Regions from separate parts of the Streptomyces sp. SS7 genome, predicted to be linked through region 1. Evidence: riboswitches for the same ligand, from Rfam matches in the RefSeq annotation. Region 1 holds a riboswitch; each other region holds the start of a gene.
What was found. Region 1 has a riboswitch for cobalamin ahead of U5640_RS34620 (cobalamin biosynthesis protein). Riboswitches for the same ligand answer to the same signal wherever they lie in the genome.
Positions count from the first base shown of each region.

Region 1 (5,600 bases):
TCGCCCCCGACTCGGACCCGCCCACCTGGGTCATCCTCTCCGCCGGCCTGGCCATCGCGCTCGGCACCTACCTCGGCGGCTGGCGCATCATCCGCACCATGGGCAAGGGCCTGACCGACCTTCAGCCGCAGCAGGGCTTCGCCGCCCAGACCAGCGCGGCGACGGTCATCCTGGCCTCCTCCCACCTCGGCTTCTCCCTGTCGACCACGCACTCCGTCTCCGGTTCGGTGATGGGCGCGGGCCTGGGCCGCAAGGGCGGTGTGGTCCGCTGGTCGACGGCGACCCGGATGTTCGTGGCCTGGGGCCTGACGCTCCCGGCGGCCGCCCTGGTGGGCGCGCTGGCCGAGTCGGTCACCGACCTGGGCGACTGGGGCACCGCGGTGGTCGCGGTCTTCCTGATCGCCTCCAGCGCCGCGATCTGGAAGATCTCCCGCCGCGAGGTCGTGGACGCCTCGAACGTCAACGCGACCGAGGAGCCGCCCGGCGTCGTCACCACGGCGATCGCGGCCGTCACCCCGCCCCCGGCGGGCACGGTCACCGAGGACCTGACAGCCACCATTCCCTCCCCGGCCGCAACGGCCACCTCCACCACCGAGCCCACGGCTCCGGCCGCCTGAGCCCGCCCACCCGGTACGAAGGAAGAGAATCAGCATGGACATCGACTGGGCGGCCCTGGGCTCCGTCTTCGGCGTCAGCCTCGTGGTCACGGTGGCCCTGGTGGCCCTGTTCACCCTCGGCGTCATGGGCCTGTCCCGCCAGGAGCGGGCCACCGCGGAGGGCGGCTCGGCCGGCCTCGCGGTGACGGGCGCGTACGTGTGCTTCGCGGCCTGCGCGGCGGCGGTGGCGTACGGGATCTCACTGATCGTCGCCTGACCCACCGCGCGGACACCGAAGGGGTGCGGGACGGATCGCCGTCCCGCACCCCTTCCGCGTGCCCGCCCCTCGTGACCTCGGGAACCACCCCCGTGTGGGGTTCTGCACACTCTCCCCGCGCAGGTCAACGGCAAGTTGACGGCCCTTCCGGGGGCGTGGTGGACTGCCGGGGCCATGTACGGCGGCAGAAGAGGAAGCCGGTGAGAATCCGGCGCGGTCCCGCCACTGTCACCGGGGTAGGTAGCCCCGGGAGCCAGGAACTCTCGCCGCCGGTCTCGTCGAACCAGGGCGTGGACACCCTGAGTGAGGACATATCGCCATGCTCGCCTGCCGTTCGAGGGTCTGCCCACGGGCTCTCGGGTACAGCCCAGGACCGCTGCCCGCCCCCACGGCCGGCTGAGCCGATGCGAGCCGATCGCGTCTTCGCGTACGGCGCCGCCGCCGGCCTCCTCGGTGACCTGCTCCTCGGCGATCCCCGCCGGGCGCATCCGGTCGCCGCGTTCGGGCGGGCCGCCGGTGCCGTGGAGCGGCTGCTGTGGCGGGACCACCGGGGACGAGGCGCCCTGCACACCGCCGTCTGCGCGGGTGGGGCGGTCGCCCTCGGGTCCCTCGCCGAGCGGGCCGTACGCCGCTCCCCCGCCGCCTCCGTCGCGCTGACCGCCGCCGCCACCTGGGCCGTGGTCGGCGGGACCTCGCTGGTCCGTGAGGCCCGGACCGTGGGACGGGCCCTGGAGGCGGGGGACATCGGGGCGGCGCGGGCCCGGCTGCCGCATCTGTGCGGGCGGGACCCCCAGGCGCTCGACGCCGACGGGATCGCGCGAGCCGTCGTGGAGTCCGTCGCGGAGAACACCTCGGACGCCGTCGTGGGGGCCCTGGTGTGGGGCGCGGTGGGCGGGGTGCCGGGGCTGCTCGGGTTCCGGGCCGTCAACACGCTCGACGCGATGGTGGGTCACCGGTCCCCCCGCTACCGGCGGTTCGGGTGGGCCGCGGCCCGGCTCGACGACGCCGCCGGGTGGCCGGGGGCACGGCTGACCGCCGGGCTCGCCGCGCTGGCGGGGGACGATCCGCGAGGTGCCGTACGGGCCTGGCGGCAGGACGCGGACCGGCATCCCAGCCCCAACGCCGGGCCCGTCGAGGCCTCGTTCGCGGGGGCCCTCGGGGTGCGGCTCGGCGGGACGCTGTCGTACGGGGGCCGGGTCGAGCACCGGCCCGTGCTCAACGGGGAAGGACGCGCCGTCGCCACGGGCGACATCGAGCGGGCCGTACGGCTCTCCCGGCGCGTCGGTCTGCTCGCGCTCGGCGTCTGTGTCGCCGGGCGCCTCATCGCAAGGGGGCACAGGTCATGAGCGGGGGTCTCCTCGTCGCCGGCACCACCTCCGACGCCGGCAAGAGTGTCGTCACGGCCGGGATCTGCCGGTGGCTGGTCCGCCAGGGGGTCAAGGTCGCGCCCTTCAAGGCGCAGAACATGTCGCTGAACTCCTTCGTGACGCGGGAGGGCGCCGAGATCGGGCGGGCGCAGGCCATGCAGGCGCAGGCCTGCCGCGTCGAGCCGACCGCGCTGATGAATCCCGTGCTGCTCAAGCCCGGTGGCGAGCAGAGCAGCCAAGTGGTGCTGCTCGGCAGACCGGTGGGCGAGATGAGCGCGCGCGGCTATCACGGCGGGCGGCAGCAGAAACTCCTCGGGACCGTGCTCGACTGTCTCGCCGAGTTGCGGGGCACGTATGACGCGGTGATCTGTGAGGGGGCCGGTTCTCCCGCCGAGATCAATCTCCGGCGGACCGACATCGTCAACATGGGGATCGCCCGGGGCGCCGGGCTCCCGGTCCTCGTCGTCGGCGACATCGACCGCGGCGGGGTCTTCGCCTCGTTCTTCGGGACGGTGGCGCTGCTCTCCCCCGAGGACCAGGGGCTGGTCGCCGGGTTCCTCGTCAACAAGTTCCGCGGGGACGTCTCGCTGCTGGAGCCGGGCCTCGCCATGCTGCACGGGCTGACCGGGCGGCGGACGTACGGGGTGCTGCCGTTCCGGCACGGGCTCGGGATCGACGAGGAGGACGGGCTGCGGGTGTCCCTGCGCGGGACCGTACGGGAGTCGAACGTCTCGCCGCCCGTCGGCGAGGACGTGCTGCGGGTCGCGGTGTGCGCGATCCCGCTGATGTCCAACTTCACCGACGTGGACGCCCTCGCCGCCGAACCGGGGGTCGTGGTGCGGTTCGTGGACCGGCCGGAGGAGCTGGCGGACGCCGACCTGGTGGTGATCCCGGGGACGCGCGGGACCGTACGGGCGCTGGAGTGGCTGCAGGAGCGGGGGCTCGCCGAGGCCCTGCGGCGCAGGGCCGCCGAGGGCCGGCCGGTCCTCGGGATCTGCGGCGGCTTCCAGATCCTCGGCGAGCACATCGAGGACGAGGTCGAGAGCCGGCGGGGGCACGTCGACGGGCTCGGGGTGCTGCCGGTCCGGGTGCGGTTCGCCCGGGAGAAGACCCTCACCCGGCCGGTCGGCCGGGCCCTCGGCGAGCCGGTCGAGGGGTACGAGATCCACCACGGGGTCGCCGAGGTCGGCGAGGGCGAGCCCTTCCTGGACGGCGTCCGGGTCGGGCAGACCTGGGGCACCCACTGGCACGGCTCGCTGGAGTCCGACGGCTTCCGGCGGGCCTTCCTGCGCGAGGTGGCGGCCGCCGCGGGCCGCCGGTTGGTGCCGGCCCCGGACACCTCGTTCGCCGCGCTGCGCGAGGAGCAGCTCGACCGGCTCGGCGATCTGATCGAACAGCACGCGGACACGGACGCGCTGATGCGGCTCATCGAGTCGGGCGCGCCGCAAGGACTGCCTTTCATTCCACCGGGAGCGCCCGCATGAGCACTGTGTTGTTGTTGTCGACCGCCGACACCGATCTGCTGGCGGCCCGGGCCGCCACCGGTGCCGGCTACCGGATCGGCAACCCGACCCGCGTCGACGTCACGGACGAGCTGCCCGGTCTCCTGGACGGCGCGGACCTCGCCGTCGTACGGCTGCTCGGCGGCAAGCGGGCCTGGGAGGACGGACTGGCCGTGCTGAAGGCGTCCGGCATCCCGACCGTGCTGCTGGGCGGCGAGAGCGTGCCGGACGCCGAGCTGATGGCCGAGTCGTCGGTGCCGGCCGGTGTGGTGGCCGAGGCGCTGCGGTACCTGGTCGAGGGCGGCCCGGACAACCTCACCGAACTCGCCCGGTTCCTCTCGGACACCGTGCTGCTGACCGGCGAGGGGTTCGTCGAGCCGCGGAAGATGCCCGACTACGGCGTCCACGGGGAGCGCGCCCGGGAGGCGGGCCGGCCGACCGTCGGCGTGCTCTTCTACCGGGCCCACGAGCTGAGCGGCAACACCGCGTTCGTGGACACGCTGTGCGAGGCGATCGAGGCGCAGGGGGCCAACGCGCTGCCCGTGTACTGCGGTTCGCTGCGCGGGGCGGACGCCGGGCTGTACGAGCTCCTCGGCGGGACGGACGCCCTGGTCGCCACCGTGCTCGCGGCGGGCGGCACGCACGCCTCGCAGGCGTCGGCCGGCGGGGACGAGGAGGCGTGGGACATCGGGGCGCTCGCCGAGCTGAACGTCCCCGTGCTGCAGGGGCTGTGCCTGACCTCCTCGCGGCAGGCGTGGGACGAGTCCGACGCCGCCCTGTCCCCCATGGACGCGGCGATGCAGGTCGCGATCCCCGAGTTCGACGGCCGGCTGATCACCGTCCCGTTCTCGTTCAAGGAGCAGGGGCCGGACGGCGTCCCGGTGTACGTCGCCGACCCCGAGCGGGCCGGGCGCGTCGCCGGGATCGCGGTGCGGCACGCGCGGCTGCGGCACAAGCCGAACGCCGAGAAGAGGATCGCGCTGGTCTTCACCGCGTATCCGACGAAGCACTCACGGGTCGGCAACGCGGTCGGGCTGGACACGCCCGCGTCGGCGGTCCGGGTGCTGGACGCGCTCCGGGACGCCGGGTACGGCCTGACCGCGTACCCGTCCGAGGGCGACGAGCTGATCCACCGGCTGATCGAGGCCGGCGGGCACGACGTGGAGTGGCTGACGGAGGAGCAGCTGGCCGCCGCGCCCGCGCGGGTGCCGCTCGCGGACTACCGCACCTGGTTCGACCGGCTCGACCCGGAGCTGCGGGACGCCATGCTGGAGGCGTGGGGCGAGCCGCCGGGCTCGCTCTACGTCGACGGCGAGGACATCGTGCTCGCGTCGCTGCGGTTCGGGAACGTCGTCGTGATGATCCAGCCGCCGCGCGGCTTCGGGGAGAACCCGATCGCGATCTACCACGACCCCGACATGCCGCCGTCGCACCACTACCTGGCCGCCTACCGATGGCTGGAGAACAGCTTCGGGGCCGACGCGATCGTGCACATGGGCAAGCACGGCACGATGGAGTGGCTGCCCGGCAAGGGTCTCGGCCTCGGCCGTGGCTGCGCCCCGGACGCGGTCCTCGGCGATCTGCCGCTGGTCTACCCGTTCATCGTCAACGACCCGGGCGAGGGCACCCAGGCCAAGCGGCGCGGGCACGCCACGGTCGTGGACCACCTGGTGCCGCCGATGGCCCGCGCGGACACCTACGGCGACCTGGCGAAGCTGGAACAGCTCCTCGACGAGTACGCGCTCGTCTCCGACCTGGACCCGGTGAAGGCGCCGGCGGTGCGGGCGCAGATCTGGACCCTGGTGAAGGCGGCCGAGCTCCACCACGACCTGCACGTCGACGAGCAGCCGGACGAGGA
Region 1 is NZ_CP141223.1:7,541,104-7,546,703, reverse strand. It holds gene U5640_RS34630 (inorganic phosphate transporter) at 1-617, shown strand, start outside; gene U5640_RS34625 (hypothetical protein) at 652-873, shown strand; cobalamin riboswitch at 1,024-1,156, shown strand; gene U5640_RS34620 (cobalamin biosynthesis protein) at 1,278-2,219, shown strand; gene U5640_RS34615 (cobyric acid synthase) at 2,216-3,724, shown strand; gene cobN (cobaltochelatase subunit CobN) at 3,721-5,600, shown strand, end outside.

Region 2 (5,600 bases), 5.4 Mb from region 1:
GTTGGACCCGCGCAAATCCCAGCCGGACCAAGTACTGTTCACCCGCAAAGCTCTGATCGAGACGGCCTTTCTGGTGGGATTGCGTGCACGCCTTGATGGTGCACCTCTTACCGGTGGCTATGCGGCCGTTCTCGAACAGGTCGAGGACGTCGCCCGGCAGCCCTCTTACCGGGAAATGATTGCGCGGGACGAAGCTGCCCTCCTGCTGTATGCAGGGACATACGCGGCACTGCGGCTCTGCGGTCGTGAAGACCCGGAATTCCGGCGGATTGTCCAGCAGGCCTCGGGCGGCGGATACGCGGCCGCGTTCGAGCGAGTGCCCTATCGGCAGCTGGATCTGCTCCACACCCTGTACCTGTGCGGGATCGAAAACGACCTGTCCTCCATGGACGAGGTTCTGCCCTTCACCGTTCTGTGCCGACGCCCGAACGTCCTCAAGCTGGGCGACCGCGACGTCTACGCCATCACGCACACGCTGTTCTACGTCACGGACTTCGGTCTGCGTGAGCCTGTATGGCCCCGCGGCTACAGCCCGGGCGAGGCCGTCGAACTCCTCGAAGCGCTCCTCGTGCTGGCCGAGGCCCGTGCGAACGCCGACCTGGCCGGGGAGTTGTTGTGCTGCCTGTACTGCCTCGGCATCACCGACTCCCCAGCGGCAGACCGGGCATGGCGGTTCCTGGAATCCGTCCAGGAGGACAACGGGCGGGTGAACGGGCCCGAAGGCATCATCCACCCCGGACTGGACAGTGGGGATGACGAGTTCCGCCACTGGGCGGAGGGGTACCACACCACCATCGTCGCCGCCCTGGCCGGCCTTCTCGAGCGAAGCCCCCGACGGCCCGCCAAGCCACGCCCGGATCTGCCGACTGCGGATGTCCCTCTGGAAGCGCCCCTCAGGCGCGCTGTCCTGTGGCTGTGCGACGAAAGCATGATGAAAGACCCGCGCGTGGGGCTTCCCGGTGTCGCGGCCGCTGCTGTCGGGGCCGCCGCAATCCGGGAACACCACCTCGCCCGGCCGGCGCTCGAGCACTACGCGGCGCGCCTGGCCGACTCGGCCCCGGCCCTCTGGCAGGAACAGGGCATGGAAGTCGCGGGAGAGTTCGCCCTGGCCCTCCGCACAGCGGGAGTCGGCTGTCCGTCCTTGGAACACTTCCTCAAGGCCACAGCCGATGTGGTCAGCTCACTCGACATGGTCCCTGCCGACATCTACGACAATGTGCACCGGCTTGTCGACCTCGGTCTCCTCGGCCCGTCAACCGCCGCCGTCCCCCGTCAGGCTGTGCCGCACGAACAGCCTCTCTACCCGCTTCAGGCCGCCGTCTCCCTGCGCGAAGCCAGAGAGACGTACCACCTCGGCCAGATCGCAGCCGCCATCCGCAGCCTTGCCCAGGACGGGTGGGGCCGTCACCGCATCACCCAGGACGCCATCTCCTTCCTCATCGCACAGCAGAACACAACGGGAGCCTTCGGATACCCGGCCTGCGACGACCGGGCAACACGCGCCCAAGCCCAGTACGCCTGGACCCGAAGCGCAGTAACAGCCCTAGCCACCATCGTCGGCGGCAGGCCCTGACTCCCGACGCAGCGGTGCGACGAAGCCCCCCGGAAGGCATTCGTCGACTTCCCGCCGCAGTGCCCTGTCCCGGCCGGGGGCACCCACCGGGCAGAGCCGCCAGCGGCAACCCGTGGTGTCTCCCGGCCTGGTCAGCAGACGCCGGTAGTCCGCCCGAAGGCTTCGGGATCGGTCAGGCTGAGCACCTGCGCCTGGCACACGGTCGTAGGCGGCGCGCAGCGCCCGCGGACTGATCGGTGCGGCCACAGAGGGGACCGTGGCGGCCATCGCGGCCGACCGGCCGGCGCTCCCGTTCGCGCGCAGCGGCGCAGCGGCGCACCGGGCCGGCCCCGGTCGTGGCAGGCGGCCCGTCCCCGCCCCCGACGCCGTCTCACGGCCGAGGGCGACGGAGGTGTCCAGCCCGGTCATGACCATCCCGCGGATCAGGAACGTCACTTCGCACTGCACCATGAAGACGATCAAGCGGCCCCGGAGCGGCCGGCCGCGCGGCCGTCGGGGGCGGGGAGAGTCCGATCACGTCGGACCATGCGCTCTTGGCCAGTTCCGCGGGGCACGGTACCTTCACTCTGATATCGACGACGGAAACACGGAAGCCGGTGGAAATCCGGCACGGTCGCGCCACTGTGAACGGTGCGCTCCCCGCAGCGGGAGCGGACCGCGAGTCAGACCCGGGGCCGTCGTCCTGTGCACCACCGAGATGGGACGCGAACTCCCAGAGGAGGCCCTGCCCATGGCGCAGCACGTCGCCCAGCCGACCACCGCCGCACCCGCCGTTCCCGCCAAGCTGCCGCTCAAGGACATCGCTCCGTGGGCGGTCTTCTTCGGCATCCTCATGCTGGTCCTGCTGTACTTCGTCGGCGCCGAGCAGGGCGCCACCTCCGTCGTCTCCGGCGAGGGAGTCCACGAGTGGGTGCACGACGCCCGCCACTTGCTCGGCTTCCCCTGCCACTGACGAGGGGCGCCGCACCACCATGAATTCCGCAACCGTGCGAAACCTTCTGGTGCGGGGCATGCTCGCCGGCCTCGCGGCCGGCGTGCTCGCCCTCGTCGTCGCCTACTTCCTGGGCGAGCCGAACGTCGACAGCGCCATCGGCTTCGAGGAGTCCCACGCCCACGAGCACGAGGTCGAACTCGTCTCCCGTTCCCTGCAGTCCACCGCAGGTCTCGCCACCGGCGTCCTGGTCTACGGCGTCGCCTTCGGCGGCATCGCCGCCCTCGCCTACTGCTTCGCCCTCGGCCGGGTCGGCCGATTCGGCCCGCGGGCCACGGCGCTGCTGCTGTCGGGGGCCGCGCTGCTGGCCGTGTACGTCGTGCCGTTCCTGAAGTACCCGGCCAACCCGCCCGCGGTCGGCGACCACGACACGATCGCCAAACGCACCACCCTGTTCTTCCTGATGATGCTGCTCGGCGTGCTCCTCGCGATCGCCGCGGTGATCGCCGGCAAGCGCCTCGCGCCGAGGCTCGGCACCTGGTACGCCACCGTCGTCGCCGTGCTCGGCTTCGTCACCCTGATCGGTCTGGCGTACGCGTTCCTGCCCGCGGTCAACGAAGTCCCGGCGGACTTCCCGGCCACCCTGCTGTGGCGGTTCCGCCTGTCCACCCTGGCCCTCCAGATCACCCTGTGGACGGCCTTCGGCCTCCTCTTCGGCGAACTGGCCGAACGGCTCCTGAACCCCAGGCCCGTGAAGGCCTCGGCGCGGGCGGCGATGACCGTCCCGCAGTGAGCCGACCGTCATGACACCAGGGCCCCCGGATCGTCCGGGGGCCCTGTCATGCGTGGTCGTCGCCCTGTTCGCCCGCCGGGGCCGGCGGCTGTCCGAGCCGCAGGTTCCAGCGGCCGTCCCGCCCGCTGACCGAGGTGACGCCCAGCGGGGGCACGTCGAGCCGCCAGAACGCCGCCGTCGGCGCCCCCAACACCCGCACCGCCACGGCCCGTACGATCTCCGGCTCGACCACCGCGACCGTGTGCCCGGCCGTCCCGGCCGCCGTCCGCAGCCAGCGCTCCACCCGCGCGCACAGGTCCGCCACCGACTCCCCGCCGTGCGGTGCCGCGTCGGGGTCGGCGAGCCAGCGGCCCACCTCCTGCGGCTCGGCGGCGCCGACCTCGGCGAGGGTCAGGCCCCGCCATCGCCCCACGTCCAGGCCCGCCAGGTCCCCTTCCTCCACCCCGTCCAGCCCGAGGGCGGCCGCCGTCTCCCGGCAGCGCACACTCGGGGAGAGCACCACCCGTACGGCGGCGGGCAGCGACCCGGCGGCGGCCCGCGCCCGGGCCAGGCCGCCCGCGTCCAGCGAGCCACCGTCGTCGAAGCGGGCCCGGCGCAGGGAGTCGTTCATCGCGGGCGGGACGAAGCTGACACGGCTGGTCACGAGGCTCCTTGGGGGTGCGGTCCGTGCGGTCGGGAGCGTGCCCAGGAAGCGTAGGTGCGGGCGGTCCGCAGGGGGCGGCCCGGGTGACGGTGGCTTCGGCAAGCTACCACGGCCCGACGGCCGGCCCGGATCGGCGTGCACGGGGCGGACGGCCACCACGCCGTGCTGTCGTGGGCCGAGATCGACCCCGTCTTCGGCAAGGCGGCCGTTCTCCCCGCCACCACCGCCGACGGCACGCCGCTCGACGGCACGCCGCTCGACGGGGCCGGTCCCCAACCGGTGCTGCCCCAGGACCCCGGAGCTGAACGCGAAGGGCGCCCGGGGCAGGCCCGGGCGCCCTCGCTCAGTTCAGGGTCGGTTCAGGGTCAGACCAGGTCGAACCGGTCCAGGTCCGAGACCTTGGCCCAGGCCGCGACGAAGTCCTTCACGAACTTCTCCTTCGCGTCGTCGCCCGCGTAGACCTCGGCGAGGGCGCGCAGCTCGGAGTTGGAGCCGAAGACGAGGTCGGCGCGGGTGCCGGTCCACTTGAGGTTGCCCGCGTCGTCACGGCCCTCGAAGGTGTGCTGGTCCTCCGAGGTGGACTTCCAGGTCGTGCCCAGCTCGAGCAGGTTGACGAAGAAGTCGTTGGTCAGGACGCCCGGGGTGTCGGTGAACACACCGTGCTTGGACCCGCCGCTGTTGGCGCCGAGGACGCGCAGACCGCCGACGAGGACCGTCATCTCGGGGGCGCTCAGGGTGAGCAGGTTCGCCTTGTCGAGCAGCAGGTACTCGGCCGGCAGGCGGGTGCCCTTGCCGGTGTAGTTGCGGAAGCCGTCCCAGGTCGGCTCCAGCGCGGCGAACGACTCGGCGTCCGTGTGCTCGTCGGTCGCGTCGACACGGCCCGGCGTGAAGGGGACCTCCACGTCGAAGCCAGCGTCCTTGGCGGCCTTCTCGACCGCGGCGGCACCGCCGAGGACGATCAGGTCGGCCACGGAGACCTTCTTGGCACCGGTGTTGAACTCGGCCTGGACGCCCTCGATGACGCTGAGGACGTGACGCAGCTGGTCGGGGTCGTTGGCCTCCCAGGAGCGCTGCGGCTCCAGGCGGATCCGGGCGCCGTTGGCACCGCCGCGCTTGTCGCTGCCGCGGAAGGTGGAGGCGGACGCCCAGGCGGTGGAGACCAGCTCGGAGACGGTCAGACCGGAGGCGAGCAGCTTGGCCTTGAGGGCCGTGACGTCGGCCGCGTCGATCGGCTCGCCCTCGGCCGCCGGCAGCGGGTCCTGCCAGAGCAGGGTCTCCTCGGGCACCTCCGGGCCGAGGTACAGGGACTTCGGGCCCATGTCACGGTGGGTCAGCTTGTACCAGGCGCGGGCGAACGCGTCGGCGAACTCGGCCGGGTTCTCGTAGAAGCGGCGCGAGATCTGCTCGTAGACCGGGTCGAAGCGCAGCGACAGGTCGGTGGTGAGCATGGTCGGCAGGTGCTTCTTCGACGCGTCGTGCGCGTCGGGGATGATCGCCTCGGCGTTCTTGGCGACCCACTGCTTGGCGCCGGCCGGGGACTCGGTCAGCTCGTACTCGTACTCGAAGAGGTTCTTGAAGAACCCGTTGCTCCACTGGGTCGGCGTGGCGGTCCAGGTGACCTCCAGGCCGGAGGTGATGGCGTCGCCGCCCTTGCCGGAGC
Region 2 is NZ_CP141223.1:2,146,599-2,152,198, reverse strand. It holds gene U5640_RS09625 (hypothetical protein) at 1-1,573, shown strand, start outside; cobalamin riboswitch at 2,110-2,267, shown strand; gene U5640_RS09620 (CbtB-domain containing protein) at 2,304-2,525, shown strand; gene U5640_RS09615 (CbtA family protein) at 2,545-3,297, shown strand; gene U5640_RS09610 (histidine phosphatase family protein) at 3,344-3,940, opposite strand; gene katG (catalase/peroxidase HPI) at 4,306-5,600, opposite strand, start outside.
Region 2: another riboswitch for cobalamin. It lies ahead of U5640_RS09620 (CbtB-domain containing protein); the one in region 1 lies ahead of U5640_RS34620 (cobalamin biosynthesis protein).

Region 3 (5,600 bases), 1.7 Mb from region 1:
CCGTCTACGCCAACGACCACCGCGGACACGGACTCAGCAGGCACGCCTCGCTGGGGCACCTCGGTGACGACGGCTGGAACCGGCTCGTCGAGGACCTGGCCGCGCTGTCGGCCATCGCCCGCGAGCGGCACCCGGGCGTCCCCCTCGTACTGATCAGCCACAGCCTGGGGTCCTTCGCGGCCCAGCACTACCTGCTGCGGCACGCCGACCTCGTCGACGCGGTCGCACTGACCGGCACCACGGCGGTCGACCTCATGCTGGCGGGCCAGACCACGAGCGCGGACCCCCTGCGCGCGCTCAACGTGGCGTTCGAGCCCGCCCGTACCCCCTTCGACTGGCTCAGCCGCGACGAACGCGTCGTCGACGCCTACCTCGCGGACCCGCTGTGCGGCTTCAGCCTGGACCCCCAGGCGATGGGGGACCTCGCCGCGGCGACGCCCCTGCTCGCCGATCCCCAGGGCATTCCGGCCGGGCTGCCCCTGTGCGTCATGGTCGGAGACATGGACCCGCTCAACGAAGGACTCCGGCTCAGTGACCTGCTGGTCGAGCGCTACCGCACGGCCGGCGTCACGGACATCACGTACCGGACGTATCCGGGGGCCCGCCACGAACTGTTCAACGAGACCAACGGCAAGGAGGTGGTCGACGACCTGCTGACCTGGCTGGACCAGGCCATGTTCACGACGCGCACGGAGACGTAGGTCAACCCTGCGACCCCTGTGCCGGGCAAAGGGTCGACCCCGCCCGGGTGCCAGGCAGAGGGTCGGCCCCGACCGGGCCGACCCTCGTGCTCATCGCGCCCTGCGGGGCGGGGTGAAGACGTAGAGGTCGAGGATGTCGGGGCAGGGAGCGATTCCGGGGCCGCCGGCCCGGACCCAGGCGGCGACGTCCTCGGCGGCGTCGGGGTCGTTGACGAGACCGAGCCAGACCGGGCGGGCGCCTGCGGCGCGAGCCTCGGCGGAGGGCTGGACGACGATCACGTTGGCGTGTTCGCACACGTCGAGGCAGTCCGAGACGCGGACGGGTACCTCCTCGGCCAGGCGCGCGAGCTGCCGGTCGTGATCCACGCCGGTGACTTTCGGGGTTCCGCAGCAGCAGTCCCGGCAGACGACGACGCGGCACGGTGCCGGTGCCGGTGCCGGTGCGGGTGCGGGTGCGGGTGCGGCAAGGGTGCGGTCCGGGCCGGCTGCTTCAGGGCGCTGTCGAGGCATCGCTCGTCACACCTTTCCTCGGGGAAGATACGTCCCGGGCAGCCGGGCGCAGGAAGCGGATCACAGGGTGGCCGGGGCCGTGGGTCACCTCGGCGCGGACGCCGAAGACCTGCTCGATGAGGGCCGGGGTGAGAACCTCGGCGGGGGTGCCCTCCGTGACGGCGCGCCCGTCGCGCAGGACGAGCAGGCGGTCGCAGTACATCGCGGCAAGATGCAGATCGTGCAGGGCGATCACCGTGGTGACCGGCAGGCCGGCGATCAGCTCCAGGAGGTCGAGCTGGTGCTGGATGTCGAGATGGTTGGTGGGTTCGTCGAGGAGGAGTTCGCGGGGTTGCTGGGCGAGGGCGCGGGCGATCTGGGTGCGCTGGCGCTCGCCGCCGGAGAGCGTGTGCCAGGACTGTCCGGCGCGGTCGGCCAGGCCGGTGCGCGCCAGGGCCTCGGTGACGGCTTGCGCGTCGGCCGTCGTCGGGGGCGCCCAGGCGCGGCGGTACGGGATGCGGCCGAGGGCGACGACGTCCCGGACGGTCAGCTCGGTCTGGGTGTCGGCGTGCTGCTCGACGGTGGCGACACGGCGGGCAGTGGCACGGCGGCTGACCTCGGTGAGCGGGCGCCCGTCCAGGGTCACGACTCCGGCAGTGGGCGCGAGGACACCGGCCAGCAGTCTCAACAACGTCGATTTTCCTGAGCCGTTGGGGCCGAGCAGGCCGACGGTCTCACCGGGGTGCAGGGTGAGCGTGACGCCGTCGACGACGACCTTGTCTCCCAGGCGCCGTACGACCCCGTCCGCGTGCAGGCTGCTCATGCCCTGCTCCGTCCTCGGTAGAGCACGGCCACGAACGCCGGCACGCCGATGAGGGACGTCACGACGCCCACCGGGACCTCCTGGGGATCGAGGACGGTACGGGCGAGCGTGTCCACCCACACCAGGAAGACGGCGCCGGTCAGCGCGGTGACCGGCAGCAGACGGGCGTGCCCGGAGCCGGTGAGGGCCCGGGTGGCGTGCGGCAGGACCAGGCCGACGAAGCCGATGGCGCCGGCGCAACTGACCAGCGCGGCGGTGAGCAGCGCGGTCGCGCAGAGCAGGACCAGGCGGGTGCGGGCGACCCGGACCCCGAGTCCCGCGGCGGCATCGTCACCGAAGGCGAACGCATCGAGCGTACGGGCGTACCCGAGGCAGACCACGAGCACGACCGCCAGGACGACGGCGCAGAGCAGCACCTGTCCCCAGTCGGCGCCGGTGAGCGAGCCCAGCAGCCAGAACAGCACGCCCCGCGTGGTCTCCGCGTCCGCCGAGGTCAGGACGGTGAGGGAGGTCAGCGCGGAGAACAGCTGCATGGCCGCGACCCCGGAGAGCACGACCCGGTCCGTGCTCGCGCCGAGGGTGTGGCTGAGCAGCAGCACCAGGGCGAAGGAGAGCAGCGCGCCGAGGAAGGCGCCCGCCGACAGGGACACGGCTCCCCCGCCCACCCCCAGCACGACCACGGCGACCGCCCCGGTGGACGCGCCGGAGGAGACCCCGAGCACGAAAGGGTCGGCGAGCGGGTTGCGCAGCAGCGACTGCATGACCGCGCCGCAGACGGCGAGTCCGGCCCCGCACACCGCGGCGAGCAGGGTCCGCGGCATCCGCAGGTCCCATACGATGCCGTCCCGCAGCGGAGCCAACGTGCCCTCCCCCAGGCCGAGATGGGCCGCGACGGACGCCCAGACGTCACCGGTGGAGATGTCGGCGGGCCCGATCGTCACGGCGACGGCGATCGACACGAACAGCGCGACCAGTCCCCCGCCCGTCAACAGCAGCGAGCGGACGTTCACTTGGCGAACCCGAAGTCACGCAGACCGGCTGCGACCTTCTCGATCCCCTCGATCGTGCGGATGGACGGGTTCATCGCCTGCCCGCTGAGCAGGACGTACCGCTTCTTCTTCACGGCGGTCAGGTTGCGGGTGGCGGGGTTCGTCTCCAGGAAGCGGATCTTCGCCTGCGCGGTCTCGGCGGTCTGCTGCTTGCGGGTCAGGTCGCCGATCACGATGACGTCGGGGTCACGGTCGGCGACGGTCTCCCAGTTGACCTGGGGCCACTCGTCGTGGGTGTCGGCGAAGGCGTTCTCCGCGCCGACCGCGCGGGTGACGGCGCCGGGCGCACCACAGCAGCCGGCGAGGTAGGGCGACTGGGAGTTGGCGAACCAGTACATGAGGGAGACGTCCGAGGCGTGCAGTCCGGCGGTGGCCGTGCTCACCCGCTTCTTCAGCGAGGCGACCAGCTTCTCGCCGCGCTCCTCGACGCCGAAGGCGCGTGCCAGGTCGCCTATTTCGCCGTAGACGGCGTCGAGGGTGAGTGGCTTGCTGCGTGATCCGTCGCCGCCGCTGTCGTTGTCCTTGCCCGCCGCGCAGTCGGACGGGGAGACATAGGTGGGCACGCCGAGCTTCTCGAACTGCTCGCGGGTGGCGACCCCGCCCGCGCCGAGGGTGGAGACGAACGAGGCGGTGACGAAGTCGGGTTCGGCGTCCAGCACCTTCTCGAAGGAGGGGTTGTTGTCGGCGAGGCGCGGCACCGAGGCGTTGGCCTTCTCCAGGCCCTTCATCACGGGGTCGGTCCAGGTGGCCGTACCGGCCATGCGGTCGGCGAGGCCGAGGGAGAGCAGGATCTCCGTGGTGCCCTGGTTGAGGGAGACGGCCCGCTTCGGGGCTGCCTTCAGGGTGCTCCTGTGACCGCAGTTGTCGAGGACCACCGGGTAGCCGGCGGCCGTGGTCTTCTTCGATGCCGCTTGGTCGCCGGAGGAGCCGCAGGCGGTGAGCAGCACAGCGGACGCGAGGAGAAACGCCGCGGTACGGGATGGGGCGGGAGAACGGAGCACGGGCACGCCTCGGGGGTCGGGGCTCGTACGCGGAGCCTGGCCTACGGGTGTCCCCCGCGCGGGGGCGCGGAGGTGCCAGCAGGTCTTCGGACTCGGGTTCGTCCGGTCGGGGCGCCTTCCCGGTCTCCCAGTGGCGTCGTGCCCCGCCCGTCCCCCTCACCGCTGCGCGTCAGTTCCGGATTCGCACCGGATTCCCTGGCCTCGGGTGTGGCTCGACTGGCACACCGAGGCTATCAAGTCCGACGTACGGTCAGATCGTGCGCTCGGTCACGGGGAGCGACGTCGACACGGAGCCTCCTCGTCCTTGTTCACCGCGACGACGGTCTTCGAGGTCTGCATGCCGGCGCGGTGCTGGATGGCGCCGGAGATCCCGGCGGCGAAGCAGAGCTCGGGCTGACCATGCGTGAGGCATCTGACGACCGTTGTGGTCGCGAACCTGGCTGGTGCCCCGCGTATCCCCTGACCATGAGGCGGCCAAAGCCGAGCCCGGCGTCCTGGTGTTGATCTCAGTCGCTGGGTCCCCGACGAGGCCCCCGAGGCCTCACAAGCCTGATCATCGCCCATCTGCGCGAGCACGAGCCGACGCTCTGACGCCGTCGTCGGTACGCGTGCTTGAGGTCGGCCCTGCAACGCGGTCGGCGTCGCCGGGCTCCCAGCGGATTCCGGGCCCCGCCGACGCCCGGGGCAGGTCTATTTTCAGCCATGCCTCCATAACGCCCCTGCGCGGAAAGGTACTTCCGCACTAGGGCATGCACCTGACATCTTGCATCCACCACTCGTTTCGTACGGCCCGGCCGCTGCCACCAGCACGGCCGGGCCGTCTCCGGAGGACGCATTGATACCCCACATATCCAGCCGCCCAAGACGCACGCTGGTCCTGGCGGCCACGCTCGGCGCCGCCCTCGCGTTCGGCACCCCGGGCGCCCTCGCCGGCACGCTCCCCGTCGTCTCCTCCACCGCGCCGGCCGCCAAGGCCCACGCCCCGGCCGCCGTGCCGGCTTCCCAGAGCGCGGCCTGGGTGGCCGGCACGCGTGCCTACCTCGTGATCACCGCCCCCGGTGACAATGCGGCGGTCCGCTCCGCGATCGCCGCCAACGGCGGCACCGTCTTCTCGAACTACGACGCCATCGGCGTGATCGTCGCCCACTCGGCGTCCAGCGGATTCGCCGCCACCATGCGCGGCGTCGCCGGCGTGCAGCAGGTCGGCGCCACGCGCACCTCGGACGTCCCGGCCGATGCCTACAACCCGACGCTCCCGGCAAATCCGGCCCAGGCCTCGACCCCGGCCGGAGAACCGGTCCGGGCCGACATGAGCCAGATCAAGGCCGACCAGGCCTGGGCCGTGAACCCGGGCTCCGCGTCCGTCACGGTCGGCATCCTGGACACCGGTGTGGACGACCAGCACCAGGACCTGGCGCCCAACTTCGACGCGGCCGACTCGGTCTCCTGCGCCTACGGCAAGCCCGACACCCGTACCGGCGCCTGGCGGGACGTCGACACGCACGGCACCCACGTGGCGGGCACCATCGCCGCGGCC
Region 3 is NZ_CP141223.1:9,283,529-9,289,128, reverse strand. It holds gene U5640_RS41760 (lysophospholipase) at 1-701, shown strand, start outside; gene U5640_RS41755 (hypothetical protein) at 792-1,067, opposite strand; gene U5640_RS41750 (ABC transporter ATP-binding protein) at 1,192-2,013, opposite strand; gene U5640_RS41745 (iron chelate uptake ABC transporter family permease subunit) at 2,010-3,023, opposite strand; gene U5640_RS41740 (ABC transporter substrate-binding protein) at 3,020-4,069, opposite strand; cobalamin riboswitch at 4,123-4,299, opposite strand; partial or broken gene U5640_RS41735 (electron transfer flavoprotein subunit alpha/FixB family protein) at 4,352-4,456, opposite strand; gene U5640_RS41730 (S8 family serine peptidase) at 4,899-5,600, shown strand, end outside.
Region 3: another riboswitch for cobalamin. It lies ahead of U5640_RS41740 (ABC transporter substrate-binding protein); the one in region 1 lies ahead of U5640_RS34620 (cobalamin biosynthesis protein).